DNA from 4 places in the Acerihabitans sp. TG2 genome. Region 2 is predicted to be linked to each of the others. Evidence: predicted binding sites of a transcription regulator. Region 2 holds the regulator's gene; each other region holds the start of a gene.
The links. The regulator CRP, encoded in region 2, controls carbon source genes, mostly activating them, when cyclic AMP is high. The targets are predictions, from matches to a motif close to ATGTGANNNNNNTCACAT.
Positions count from the first base shown of each region.

Region 1 (3,692 bases), on a different contig from region 2:
GCGGTAATATAGTCCAGCTCATCTTGCGAAACGCTCGGATGTTTATTGGGGTTATGCAGGTATTTCACCCAGGCAATCGTCAGCCCGAAACCAATGACGCCCATCACGGTGAACACATGTTCCCAGCCCCAGGCATAGGTCAACCAGCCGAGCAACGGGGAAAAGATCGCCAGTGAAAAGTACTGTGCCGAGTTAAAGATGGCCGATGCGGTGCCACGCTCTATTGTCGGGAACCAGGCGGCTACGATCCTGGCGTTGGCCGGGAAGGACGGTGCCTCGGAAAAACCCAGCATGAAGCGCAGGATAAACAGGGTCATCGCGCCATAGGCCAGGGGAAACCAGCCCACAAAACCTTGTAGTAAAGTGAAAAGCGACCAAAAGAACAAACTACAGGTATAAACTCGTTTTGAACCAAACCGATCCAGCAACCAGCCCCCGGGAATTTGCATCACCAAATAGGCCCAGCCAAACGCCGAGAAAATCTGCCCCATCTGGCCAGCATCCAGTCCCAAATCTTTGGCAACACTGCTACCGGCAATGGACAATGTCGCCCGGTCGGCATAATTAACCGCAGTAACCAGGAATATAATTAATAAAATTACATAACGGACATGCGTTTTGGTTCTTGTAGAAATTAGAGGTTTTGTCACGCTCATTTTATATACTCTACTAGGACGGTAGGCTACTTACAGCACAAAATCCGGCTAATGGGTTTGCGCCACGTTTCGGTATAATAAGTTAATAAATACGACTAATAGGTTTTTCAGTCACTGGTGGTACGATCTAGGTTTTATCCCAGCGACACCGATAGTATAAAAACCATCACTTAAAATAACACTGTGCAAAAGCATAATTATTAAATGTTTTATGACTGTTTTTTTAGACATACGCACATCAAAGCACGACCTATGTCACGTTATTTTTTGGCGGGGGTTTTGATCGCGGAATGCAGTGATACTCATCACATTTTATATGGCATATGCTCATTTTATTAACGTTATAAGTTGCTAAAAATAGTCATACGCACAATGAGTCGGCGATGGTTTGCGCTTATAATGTCCCCATCACCCGTATTGTTATAACCGATAGATTTCGATGACGGGTATAAAAACATCTGGTTAGTATTTGCGGAGAAGTCTATGTCATCAATCATTACTAATGCGGAAAAAGCATTGTATATTAAGGTTCACAGCAGCGACAACGTCGCGATTATTGTGAACAATAATGGTTTACCCGCCGGAAGCCAATTCCCAGACGGCTTGACGCTCATTGAGCATGTTCCCCAAGGACATAAGGTGGCATTACAGGATATCGCCAAGGACGGTGACATCGTGCGTTATGGTGAAGTGATTGGTTATGCCGTGCGCGATATCAAACAAGGCAGTTGGATCGATGAATCCCTGGTGGTGATGCCGTCGGCCCCGCCTTTGGAAACCCTGCCATTAGCCACCAAGGTACCCCAACCTTTGCCCCCGCTGGAAGGTTACACCTTTGAAGGTTATCGCAATGCTGACGGCAGCGTCGGCACCAAAAACCTGTTGGGTATCACCACTAGCGTGCATTGCGTCGCCGGGGTGGTTGATTTTGTCGTTAAACTGATCGAACGTGATCTGTTGCCTAAATACCCGAACGTGGACGGCGTGGTGGGCCTGAACCATCTTTACGGTTGTGGTGTGGCCATCAATGCTCCCGCCGCAGTGGTACCTATTCGCACCATCCATAACATCGCTTTAAATCCTAATTTTGGCGGCGAAATTATGGTGGTTGGCTTGGGCTGCGAAAAATTACCACCGGAGCGTCTGTTAACCGGCACCGAGGATGACATTCCTATTCAGATGACCCGCCCCGGAGTGAGTATTACCCGTCTGCAAGATGAGAAACATGTGGGCTTTAAGTCCATGGTAGATGACATCCTGGCGGTGGCTGAAGACCATCTGCGCCGCCTGAATGCCCGTCAGCGCCAAACCTGCCCCGCCTCCGATTTGGTGGTGGGTACGCAATGCGGAGGCAGCGACGCATTTTCTGGCGTGACGGCCAATCCGGCGGTGGGTTTTGCCTCAGATCTGCTGGTACGCTGCGGTGCTACGGTGATGTTTTCGGAAGTCACCGAAGTGCGCGACGCCATCCATCTGCTGACGCCACGTGCGGCAAACGAACAGGTGGGACGCCGTTTGCTCGAGGAAATGGCCTGGTATGATGATTATCTTAGTGACGGGAAAACCGATCGCAGTGCCAATACCACGCCAGGTAATAAAAAAGGCGGATTGGCTAATATTGTTGAAAAATCGTTGGGTTCGATTGCCAAATCAGGCTCCAGCGCTATCGTTGAGGTGATCTCCGCTGGACAACGTCCAACCAAAAAGGGGTTGATTTTCGCCGCTACCCCGGCCAGCGACTTTATTTGCGGTACCCAGCAGTTGGCGTCTGGGATCACCGTGCAGGTGTTCACCACTGGACGTGGTACGCCATACGGTCTGGCGGCGGTACCGGTGATCAAAATGGCGACGCGTGATGCGTTAGCCGATCGCTGGTTTGATTTAATGGATATTAACGCCGGGAGTATCGCCACCGGCCAAGCAACCATCGAGGATGTGGGCTGGCAACTGTTTGAGCTGATCCTGGACATCGCCAGCGGCCGCAAAAAAACCTGGTCTGATCAATGGGGTATTCACAACGCCCTGTCCGTCTTCAACCCTGCGCCAGTGACCTGATTCCCGTCGCTAGGCCCTATCGTTTCTTCAGCAAATATGGCCGGACATCCCGGCCTTTTTCCTATTTGACATCCGCAACACCGTCCTTCGGGCGAAACGGGCCAAGGCTGCCCCTGGCCTGCTCGGTTTATGACCTGACCAGCGCCGGGCGCTTATTATCAAAGCGCCAATTGGGTATCAGATATTGCATGGCCATGGCATCATCACGCGCGCCCAAACCATGCTGCTGATAGAGTGCATTGGCCTTCATGACCTGATCCATATCCAGTTCAATGCCCAACCCCGCCTTTTCCGGCACCTTAACTTTACCGCCAACAATGCGCAGCGGTTCACAAGTGAGTCGTTGATCCCCTTCCTGCCAAATCCAGTGGGTATCAATCGCAGTGATGTTCCCTGGTGCAGCCGCAGCGACATGGGTGAACATGGCCAACGAAATATCAAAGTGATTGTTGGAGTGCGATCCCCAGGTCAGTCCCCACTCATCACACAACTGTGCCACCCGAACCGAGCCCTGCATGGTCCAAAAATGCGGGTCGGCCAGGGGAATATCCACTGATTGCAGGGCCAGAGCATGCCCCATTTGCCGCCAGTCGGTGGCAATCATATTCGTGGCGGTAGGCAGACCGGTGGCACGCCGGAATTCGGCCATCACCTCCCGCCCAGAGAAGCCTTGTTCGGCGCCGCAGGGGTCTTCGGCATAGGCCAGTACGCCGCGCAGTTGTTTACCCAGGGCGATAGCTTCAGCCAACGACCAGGCCCCGTTGGGATCGAGGGTAATGCGTGCGTCCGGGAAACGTTTAGCCAGTGCGGTGACCGCCGCGACCTCCTCCTGGCCCGCCAGTACGCCACCTTTTAGCTTAAAATCATTAAAACCATACTTTTCATAAGCTGCTTCAGCCAGGCGCACTACCGCTTCTGGGGTAAGTGCCTTTTCATGGCGCAAGCGATACCAGTCACAGGTCTCACCCTCTTGGCTGCGAT
Region 1 covers NZ_JAYGJO010000016.1:95,602-99,293, reverse strand. The annotation lists gene SJI19_RS15080 (MFS transporter) at 1-656, opposite strand, end outside; gene garD (galactarate dehydratase) at 1,140-2,711, shown strand; gene gudD (glucarate dehydratase) at 2,839-3,692, opposite strand, start outside.
Region 1: garD (galactarate dehydratase) is a predicted target of CRP. The motif match lies at 950-967, and genes of this name have one in related genera.

Region 2 (3,692 bases):
AAAGCCGAAATTTGCGCCAGAGGCGGTAAGCAGCATATTGTTCGGTCCTGGGGTAATCGCGGCAACCCATAAAAACCCGAGCATAGATAGAAAAAGACTCGTTTCCACGTTTCAGTGGCTCCCTAAATAGCATTACCGATCACGCGATACCCAATAGCGCTCAAACCACGGGAAGCGTGACGGGTATATAATCATGAACGATAACGGGTAATTCGGGACATAATTACATGATTATTCCATGGCAACAAATAGATCCTGAAACGCTGTATAACCTGATTGAATCTTTCGTATTACGCGAAGGGACCGATTATGGCGAACAGGAAAAAACGTTGGCGCAGAAAGTCGACGATGTAAAACGCCAACTAGAACGTGGAGAAGCGGTGGTCGTCTGGTCGGAACTCCATGAAAATATTAATATCATGCCACGCAGCCAGTTTAACGCCCAGTCGCAGACACCGTCCAAAGAGCAGTAACGGGCTGGCACGTCACAGTGAAACATGATAACAATTATCATGAGCTTGATAGCTCGGTGTTTGTTAATCACGCAGCCTTTTCATCCAGCGCAGGATTATCATGTCAACACAGCATCCAATTATTGCCGTCACCGGCTCCAGTGGAGCCGGAACCACCACCACCAGTGTGGCTTTCCGGAAAATATTTCAGCAGCTCACTATTCACGCCGCAGAGTTGGAGGGCGATAGTTTTCACCATTTTACCCGGCCGGAGATGGATCTGGCGATCCGTAAAGCCCGGGATTTGGGGCGTCATATCAGCTATTTCGGTCCAGAGGCCAACGATTTTAGCTTATTGGCACATACCTTTGAGCGCTATGGACTGACCGGCCAAGGAGAGTCGCGCAAGTATTTGCACACTTATGACGAAGCCGTGCCTTTTAATCAAAATCCCGGCACCTTTACGCCTTGGCAACCCTTACCCGAATCCACCGACGTCTTGTTCTATGAGGGTCTACATGGCGGCGTGGTCACCGATCATCAGGATGTTGCACAGCATGTAGATTTGTTGGTGGGTGTGGTTCCCATCGTCAATTTGGAATGGATCCAGAAACTGGTGCGGGATACCGGGGAGCGCGGCCATTCCCGTGAGGCGGTAATGGATTCCGTAGTGCGTTCCATGGAGGATTATATTAATTACATTACCCCACAATTCTCCCGTACCCATATCAACTTTCAGCGGGTACCCACGGTAGATACGTCCAATCCGTTTGCCGCCAAGGCGATCCCCTCACTGGATGAAAGTTTTGTTGTCATTCATTTTCGCAGCTTAAAGAATATCGATTTACCCTATCTGTTGGCCATGTTGCAGGGGTCGTTTATTTCCAATATTAATACCTTGGTGGTACCCGGCGGAAAAATGGGCCTGGCCATGGAATTGATCATGGGACCGCTGGTGCAACAATTGCTGGAAGGAAAACAGATTCAATAAGACGCGGCACCTTGGTGCCACACCTTATCCGCCAAGGGGGGTTGGCATGGACATAGCCTGCCTTGTGATCTGTGGGTAGCGTTGCGACGGTCTTGGCGTCACTATCTCAACGCATGTCAACGTATGGCGACGTTTCCTAAGCGTGGGGGACAAGCGTCTCGCCGCGCACTTCAAAACTATGGGTCATTCGCACCGACTGGCCCAGCATCAGCGACACAGAACAGTATTTTTCCGCTGAAAGCGCTACCGCCCTTTCGACTGATTTGTCGCTAAGATCGCTGCCGGTTACGATGAAATGTAGATTGATATAGGTAAATATACGCGGCGCCTCGTCACGACGTTCAGACGTCAGTTTCACTTCACAGTCACGTACATCCTGCCGCCCTTTTTGTAAAATCGATACCACATCTATCGCACTGCACCCACCAACCGACATTAATACCATTTCCATAGGACTCGGCGCCTTTTCTCCGGCATTGCCATCCATTAAAACCTGATGGCCCGAGGCGGACTCACCCATAAATGACAATCCCTCGACCCACTTTACCCGTGCTTGCATGAGATGACTCCAGATGAAAAGCGTTACACCAGACTACATATTTGTCTGAAAAGTGGCAATGTTAGCGAACATACATCATGCTGATGCAAGACAACAGAAGACACTGCATCAAACCTATGTTAAAAACAAGGTTGGATCGGCTCATTGATAATGAAAGGGCAAGAGTCCGATCAGAACATCACTAAAACCAGACCCTAATATGTTCCCTTACGTCGCTCCGTTTACTGCGGAGTAAGAGAAATAGCACAGCGTCGTAATAGGGAATACGCTGTCCTTCATCAGGACAGCGATGACAAAAGAGGATAACAACGAATGGTTCTTGGCAAACCGCAAACAGACCCTACTCTCGAATGGTTCCTGTCACATTGCCATATTCATAAGTATCCATCGAAGAGTACGCTTATACATCAGGGCGAAAAAGCAGAAACGCTTTATTACATCGTTAAAGGTGCCGTCGCGGTGCTGATTAAGGATGAAGAAGGCAAAGAGATGATCCTCTCCTATCTTAACCAGGGGGATTTCATTGGTGAACTAGGCTTATTCGAGGAAGGTCAAGAACGTAGTGCCTGGGTACGGGCGAAAACCGCCTGTGAAGTGGCCGAGATTTCATATAAGAAATTTCGCCAGTTGATCCAGGTGAATCCGGATATATTGATGCGTTTGTCCGCACAAATGGCCAATCGTTTACAAGTCACCTCCGAAAAAGTGGGTAACTTGGCATTTTTGGACGTTACCGGGCGAATTGCCCAAACCCTGTTGAATCTGGCGAAGCAACCCGATGCCATGACCCATCCCGACGGTATGCAAATCAAGATTACCCGTCAGGAAATAGGCCAGATCGTCGGCTGCTCGCGTGAAACGGTAGGACGTATTCTGAAAATGTTGGAAGATCAAAACCTCATCTCCGCGCACGGGAAAACTATTGTCGTTTACGGTACGCGCTGATAGTGTCATAAAACGGGCGTGGTGCCTTGCGCCACGCTTTTTTTTCGTGAGCTCGTCGTTAGCGAATACGTTGTCGCGCCGGTTAAAAGAACGCCGGGAATAACGAACACCCGGCGCACCGCTTAGTCATCAGCGCCGACAACCTTGGCCACGGCTTTTTCAAAGCGCGCCATGCCCAGTTCAATATCGTCGAACCCCACCACCAGCGATGGCGCAAAACGCATCACGTCCGGACCGGCGACCAGCAGCATCACACCTTCAGCCGCACTGGCATGCAGGAATTCGCGCGCGCGCCCATGGTACTGGGGCTGTAACGCGGCGCCCAATAGCAAGCCCATACCACGGACGTCCTCAAACAGATGGTATTTTTGGTTTATCTTCTCCAGGGCGCTGATAAAGCGGTCGTGTCGTTCATTGATGCCCGCCAGCACTGCCGGCGTATTAATCACATCCAAGGCGGCTTCCGCCACCGCACAGGCCAGTGGGTTACCCCCGTAGGTGGTGCCATGGGTACCTACCGTCATCACCGAAGCAATATCTTCGGTGGTCAGCATGGCGCTGATGGGAAACCCGCCACCCAAGGCTTTTGCCGTGGTCAGGATATCGGGCAACACGCCGTAGTGCATATAGGTAAATAACTTGCCGGTGCGCCCCATGCCACACTGTACTTCATCCATGACCAACAGCGCCTGGTATTCATCGCACAGATCACGCAATCCCTGCAGGAACTCTGGTGTGGCAGGCA
Region 2 covers NZ_JAYGJO010000009.1:12,949-16,640, forward strand. The annotation lists gene SJI19_RS10020 (LysE family translocator) at 1-108, opposite strand, end outside; gene SJI19_RS10025 (YheU family protein) at 228-473, shown strand; gene SJI19_RS10030 (phosphoribulokinase) at 574-1,443, shown strand; gene SJI19_RS10035 (OsmC family protein) at 1,580-2,002, opposite strand; gene crp (cAMP-activated global transcriptional regulator CRP) at 2,315-2,947, shown strand; gene argD (bifunctional acetylornithine/succinyldiaminopimelate transaminase) at 3,070-3,692, opposite strand, start outside.

Region 3 (3,692 bases), on a different contig from region 2:
TGGGCCGACCTCTATATCCTTGCGGGCAACGTTGCTCTGGAAAATTCCGGTTTCCGTACCTTTGGTTTTGGTGCCGGGCGCGAAGATGTATGGGAACCCGATCTGGACGTGAACTGGGGTGACGAGACCACCTGGCTTGAACATCGCCATCCCGAATCGCTGGCCCAATCGCCGTTGGGTGCAACGGAGATGGGGCTTATTTACGTCAATCCTGAAGGCCCCAATCACAGTGGTGATCCTGCTTCGGCAGCCCCGGCTATCCGCGCTACCTTCGGCAATATGGGGATGAACGATGAAGAGATTGTGGCGTTAATCGCCGGTGGCCATACGCTCGGCAAAACACATGGCGCCGGTCCTGCCAGTCATGTCGGTGTTGACCCTGAAACCGCACCTATTGAAGCGCAAGGCCTGGGCTGGGCAAGCAGTCATGGAACCGGTGCCGGAGCTGATGCTATCACCTCCGGTCTGGAAGTGATCTGGTCTCAGACGCCAACACAGTGGAGCCATTACTTCTTCGAAAATCTGTTTAAATATGAGTGGGTACAGACGCGCAGTCCTGCGGGCGCTATCCAGTTTGAAGCGGCCAATGCGCCGGATAGTATTCCCGATCCTTTTGATGCTTCGAAAAAACGCAAACCGACCATGCTGGTCACCGATCTGACGCTTCGTGTCGATCCGGAATTTGAGAAGATATCGCGTCGTTTCCATGGCGATCCACAGGCCTTTAACGAAGCGTTTGCCCGCGCGTGGTACAAACTGACTCACAGAGATATGGGGCCAAAAGCCCGTTATATCGGACCAGAGGTACCAAAAGAAGACTTAATCTGGCAAGACCCGCTGCCGCTGCCGGTGTATCACCCAACTACCGCCGATATCGAGTTGCTGAAAGCAAAAATTGCCGCTTCCGGCCTTACCATCGGTGAACTGACGTCGGTGGCGTGGGCTTCGGCTTCAACCTTCCGTGGTGGTGACAAACGGGGAGGTGCAAACGGTGCACGGCTGGCGCTGCTACCGCAAAGGGAATGGGATGTTAACGCCATTGCTGCCCGTGTACTGCCCACTCTGGAATCTATTCAACGGTCATTACAGAAAGCGTCTCTGGCCGATGTGATCGTTCTGGCTGGCGTGGTCGGTGTTGAACAGGCGGCAAAAGCGGTCAACGTAGCGATTGAAGTACCTTTCACTGCAGGTCGTGTGGATGCCCGTCAGGATCAGACTGATATTGAATCGTTCGAATTGCTTAAACCAAAAGCGGATGGTTTGCGTAACTATCGTGGTTTTTCCGGCAGTACGTCGACTGAAAATCTCCTGATTGACAAGGCTCAACAGCTTACGCTAACCGTGCCGGAATTAACGGCACTTATCGGTGGATTACGGGTGCTCGGCACAAACTACGATGGCAGTCAACACGGCGTTTTCACTAACAAAGTGGGTGAACTTAACACTGACTTTTTTGTGAATTTGCTTGATATGGGCACGGAATGGAAAGCAACTGACTCCTCCGAAGAAACATTTGAAGGACGTGATCGCCTCAGCGGGCAGGTCAAATTTATCGCAACGCGTGCCGATCTGGTGTTTGGTTCGAATGCCGTATTACGTGCTTCAGCAGAGGTGTACGCCAGCAGTGATGCCAAAGAAAAGTTTGTTAAAGACTTTGTCGCGGCCTGGACGAAGGTGATGAATCTGGATCGATTTGACCTCTGAACGACGTCGACCGGTTTTAAAGACGTAAATCATCGGTTTCAAAGAGTTAAATCACAAAGCAAAAAGCCCGCTTCAGTTTCTTGAAGCGGGTTTCCTCGTAAAGAACGATCAACAGGTCGACATCTCAAACATGTTGGCCGGTGAATAACAATCCGATACCGGCAGAATTCCATTGTGTGATTATGATCGCATAAAGTTGCCTTGCTAGTCTTTACTATAGATACTAGTATGGTAGGTGAAGATTTAACGTTTAGGGGTAATAAAACTTATGCAAATGACAATGCGCTGGTTTGGACCAGATGAAGACAAAATTCCGCTGGAACATATCCGACAAGTTCCCGGAGTGGAAGGCATCGTGGGCGCGCTATATGACGTTCCGGTTGGTGATGTATGGCCGAAAGATAAAATCAACGTGATGGCGGATCACGTTCGTGCCGCGGGTCTGAAAATGGAAGTCATTGAAAGTGTTAATATCCATGATGACATCAAAATAGGCAACGAAAACCGCGACCAGTATATTGCGAATTACAAACAGACTATCCGCAACCTGGCGGAAATTGGCATAAAAGTCATTTGCTACAACTTCATGCCGGTCTTCGACTGGATGAAAACGGACATGAACTATGTTCTGCCGGATGGCTCGTTGACCATGGCTTTTGAAAAAAAAGATATCGATAAAAGCCTCGATGAAGTTGTTAAGGAAGTCCTCAAAAATTCAAATGGCTTCGCCCTTCCTGGTTGGGAACCTGAGCGCCTGGCGAAAGTGCAGGAGTTGTTCGCTAAATACAAAGATGTTGATGACGATAAACTTCGCGAAAACCTGGTATATTTTCTGAAAGCTGTTGTGCCCGTGTGCGAAGAAGTCGGCATTAAAATGGCCATTCATCCAGACGATCCGCCATATTCCATTTTTGGCCTACCACGCGTGGTTAAAAACCGCGAAGATCTGGACTGGCTTTGCAACGCGGTGGATTCTGAGGCGAACGGTATCACGCTGTGCACCGGTTCCATTGCGGAAGATCCTGAAAACAATGTGTATGAAATTCTGGCTGAATTTACCCGGCGTAAGCGCATTCACTTTGCTCATGTACGTAATATCAAAATCATTAAAGATAAAGATTTCTATGAGTCAGCACATTTATCCCAGTACGGTTCACTGGACCTGTACAAGGTAATGAAAGCGCTGCATGACAATGGTTTTAATGGTTATATACGCCCTGACCATGGTCGTTTTATCTGGGGCGAAACCGGTCGTCCAGGCTACGGTTTATATGACCGAGCCTTAGGGGCGACCTATCTTCTCGGACTCTGGGAAGCACTCGAAAAACAACATTAATTATTCATGCCGGTGGTTCCACCGGCATTCTATTCAAGGCGAATTCTCAAGGTTACGCTGATATCCCGTTAATCTCTCTATTCATTAATATCGACGGTGGGCTGATTATGTCCTGACCGGGGACGGTGATTCGAGACTAATAGCGCGATCTGCACACTGAATCAGGCATTCACCACAGCCGTTGCAGCGTTGCTCGTCAACCGACGGCAGGCCGTTTCCCTGGCCGATGGTCAGCGCCTGGGTAGGACAGACGGCGGCGCAAAGCCCGCAGCGGCTGCGCGGATTGATGCAGGCAGCGGCGTTAAGTACCGGGCGTAGCCCGGTATCGAATCGCGTCTGGGCAAGCAGGGCTTCGCCGGTGCAGACGTCGATACATGCGCCGCAGGCGGTACAGGCGGCATACTCGATGTTCAGGCGCGGATATCCGTCGTCATCGCGTACCAATACGCCGGGCTGACAACACTCGACGCAGCCTTGGCATTGATCGCAGCGGCTGAGAAATATATTTTCGGGTAATGCGCCCGGCGGGCGTGCCGGTCCTGGTGGATATGCCGCGATCGGAACCAGCGTCTTGCGCGACGCACTCAACAATCCACGCAATAATCCTCGCCGGCTTGCCTGCCGGTGTGTAAGATATTCATGATAAAACAGA
Region 3 covers NZ_JAYGJO010000019.1:79,826-83,517, forward strand. The annotation lists gene katG (catalase/peroxidase HPI) at 1-1,704, shown strand, start outside; gene uxuA (mannonate dehydratase) at 1,973-3,040, shown strand; gene napF (ferredoxin-type protein NapF) at 3,146-3,692, opposite strand, start outside.
Region 3: uxuA (mannonate dehydratase) is a predicted target of CRP. The motif match lies at 1,879-1,896, and genes of this name have one in related genera.

Region 4 (3,692 bases), on a different contig from region 2:
AGGGCCAGGATCACCAGGCCTATCGGGCTACTGGCCAGGGGCGTTAATCCATGGGCAATAAAATCGCCTAACCCAGAGGCCAGGATGATGCCGATTAACGCCGAGACGAAAGCCATGAATGGCAGAATGGTTTTTAACACCGTATCAATGGTTTCGCGGCCGGCCTGGAAAAATACCGCCACTACTGACCCCATGCCCATGCCGACTTTGGCCAACAGGCCATCGCTTTGTTCGGTGATTTTTTTGCTGGTGTCATAGTCACGACTGGCTAGCGACGCTTGCGGTTCTTTGCGCGAGTTAACCGCTGCTGCGTCGATATCGGCTGCAACGGTTGGCGACAGTTCGTCGTGTTCTACCCGTTGGATATTCTGTTCACGCACCCCGGAGACGTAAATATCCTCCAGAATATACTGAGCCATAGGTCCGGATTTTCCGGTAGCGTGGATGTTAATCGTCGGAATGCGACGTTTGGGATAAAGGCCACAGCGTAACGTGCCGCCGCAGTCGATAACCATAACGCCAATTTGCTCACTGGGCGGTTCACCGTCTTTAAACCCATCCACTGCGGGCCAGCCGGTCAGTTCGCTTAGCCGGTTGACGATCGCCGGTCGAGTGCCGGCGGTGATATACACCACTTTTTTACCCGAGACGGCCTCTAACACCAAAGGACCACCCCAGCCGCTTTCGCCTTTTTCAATCCGAATAAACTGGCTCATTTGACCTCCACGCTTGATAGACTCACGTCTTGTTCTAATTGAATATGCATTTTGCGTGCGAACAGGTTGGTCGTGAGATCGGTCACCCAGCCACGGAAAAAATTGGTGAACATCCCCACCAATAGATAACTCACGGCCAGCGGTCCCAACGGCAGATTTAACGTGGTAAGCCCGCTGGCAATGCCGAGATAAACAAACAGTTCACCAGGATTGATATGCGGAAATAGACCATTCATGGAATGGCAACTGTAGGATGCTGCGGCGTAGTAGCTGGGCTTATACTTCTCGGGCATAAAACGACCCAGGCTCAGGGTCATCGGGTTACAAAACACAAAAGTACCGATCACCGGCAACAACAGATAGCGTGATAGTGGGTTGCCCGCGCAGCGCTGTGCCAAACGTTCGATTCTAGCCTGTCCGACAAAGACGATTAACGCATTCATAATTACCAGCAAACTGATCAACAAGGGCAGTATGCCGGTCACCATGCCGACGAATACTGTCCCGCCCTTTTGGAACAAGCCGATAAACCACTCGGCGCCGTGGGTGATGATTTCTATCATGGTGTCTCCAGTGTTTTTTTATTAAGCGAAAGAGCGCCGACGCGCCCGGGGCCATGGCCCTTAAACTAGCCGTTTTCGCGTGGGTATAATTTGAACAAGATCACTTTCTTATGAATTTTCTTTTATTTTGAAATAAAAATAATATTTTATTATTCACAATAATCTTTTTTATTTTTCAAAATGATATTTTTTATTTTTCAAAATGATATTTTTAAATCACAAAATAGCTCATTTATTGATGGTATTAGCTCGATTTGGCCGGAGGGAATAGGGAAAGGGCAACATAGGCATAAGGCGATAGCGAGGAGAAGGATTTCGCTAGAATCATAAAAGATAAATTGTATCATTATCAATTAATTAATTTGAATTAATCGAATAAAAATCATCTCACCGCTCGCGCATTTTCCTGGGTAGTGACATGATGGAAAACCTTCATTTTGTCAAACGGCGATGAGGAGCCCGGCCCAATGATGACCATCACCCATCAGTGTCATCATAGTATTCAGCCGCAGCCACCATAACCGGCGTGACAAGAATAACGTTTGAAGTGAAAGAAAATGAATTTTCAAAAACAGAAACGTCCTGGGGTGTATCGCGCTCAGTGACAACAGGGTGTGCCGCGCGTTATACCACCGGAGGTATGGTCTACCGGCTGCTTGAAAAACAGCCAGTACACATACATTGCATTACAACCGCCCCCAAGGGAACTGATAGTTGATAATAAACCGGTACCCTCGCAGAGGATTCATTGATAAGTTTATCTAACCCGCCCTTGATGAATTTAACCACCAGATAATTATCCTGACAAGGAACCAGACTCAGCGCTCCTTTTAGCGGTTTAATATCAATTATCGGCGGCGGTAGTTCATCATACAGTACCGGTTTAATATCGTCAGAGTATAACTGTTATTTTTGACCGTGCTCCAGATAGATATCGGCTTTAATTTTATAGGTGGTGGGATTTGAGTATAAAAAGGCAATTAATTCATTGCCATACGCGGTTTTGCTTTGCACAACCCCGTCATGTGTCAGTAAATGATATTCTACTTTACAGTGGTGAATTCCCCCCAAGCATCGTACGTATATTTTGCCAGTAGGGCCGTAGGTACTATAATAATCCAACGATAAATTCATGGTTTTTCCTTATATTACAGTAAGAAAAAATATATTATGAAATACCATTAGTGAAGGTGGTCAATATCACTCATCACGACTCAATAGCGAAAAAAGGTAATATTAATATCTCACACGGCGAGCAATACACAGTAAAATTCGGTTTATAACGCAGACCATAAATAGCCTAAAACATCTTTTTTATTCAATAAAAAATATCATCTCATTCTTTATCTGACGATGTTTTTTTTTAGCAAAAGGCGTGGCCATTATTGCCGTTCGAATCGGCTTATTCCCTGGCGGCTATAGCGAGAAAAAATCGGGCATAGCACGGATTTTAAACGATACGCGCGCTGGCGTGGTTATTTTACGCCGTCTATCGTTATGTCTTCGCCTAACAAACGGTCGATATAAGCAATAGCCTGCGCCGCGTTCGGCCTGACACCTATACCGTCTTGCACCCCTTCCCGACCGCCAGTCGCATTGATAATGCTCAGCATTTGTCGATTGTTCAGGATCCGGTGGTACCTATTTTTTGCATGGGACTGCAGCAGGGTCAATACCCCGGCCACCATCGGTGTCGCAGCTGACGTACCACTATAATTGTAGGTATAGCTTCGGTTAGGGGTGCCAGGGTCAAACAAAGTGCCATAGCCGCAGGTGACCACCCACTGTCCCCAGGCGTTCACCATATTTCTGACGTTATAATTGGAAAAACCTAATCTGCGACCGTTAGTGGGATAGCAGGCTCCGACAATAAAGGCGCCACTATCACCATGGTCTATAAAACCTGACGCGGGATCGCTTAAATCAAGTCCACGGTTTGACGCGCTGATGACGACCAGCACACCGGCATTCACCATGCGGCTTATATTGTCCCAATGTTGTCGATTGTTGACCATGGGCAATCCCCAACCGTCGTGCAACGACATGGTGACCACGTCCCCGGGTTGTGCTTCTCTGAGTACCTGCCCCATGGAATAACGCTGGCTATTATAACTGGTGATCGCGGCATCATACGCAATCCCGGTCATGCCAGAACCATTATTGCGCGCCATAATAACACCAGCGCTGGCAGTACCATGGTGTAGATTGGATGCGCCGTGGGAAAAATTTCTGATCCCACTAAGATCTTCATGCTGTGCAAATATACCGGTGTCGCGCATATGAACGTGCATATTCTTCCCGGTGATACCTCGCTCCCACAGTGGCCGGACGTTCATGCCGAACCCATTTTCAACCTCGAGATAATCTTGATATTTGATAAAGTTCGGCGTCGGCATACTGGCTGGCAGCGGCG
Region 4 covers NZ_JAYGJO010000014.1:66,171-69,862, forward strand. The annotation lists gene SJI19_RS13810 (PTS glucitol/sorbitol transporter subunit IIB) at 1-716, opposite strand, end outside; gene SJI19_RS13815 (PTS glucitol/sorbitol transporter subunit IIC) at 713-1,279, opposite strand; gene SJI19_RS13820 (hypothetical protein) at 2,186-2,413, opposite strand; gene SJI19_RS13825 (S8 family serine peptidase) at 2,755-3,692, opposite strand, start outside.
Region 4: SJI19_RS13815 (PTS glucitol/sorbitol transporter subunit IIC) is a predicted target of CRP. The motif match lies at 1,368-1,385, and genes of this name have one in related genera.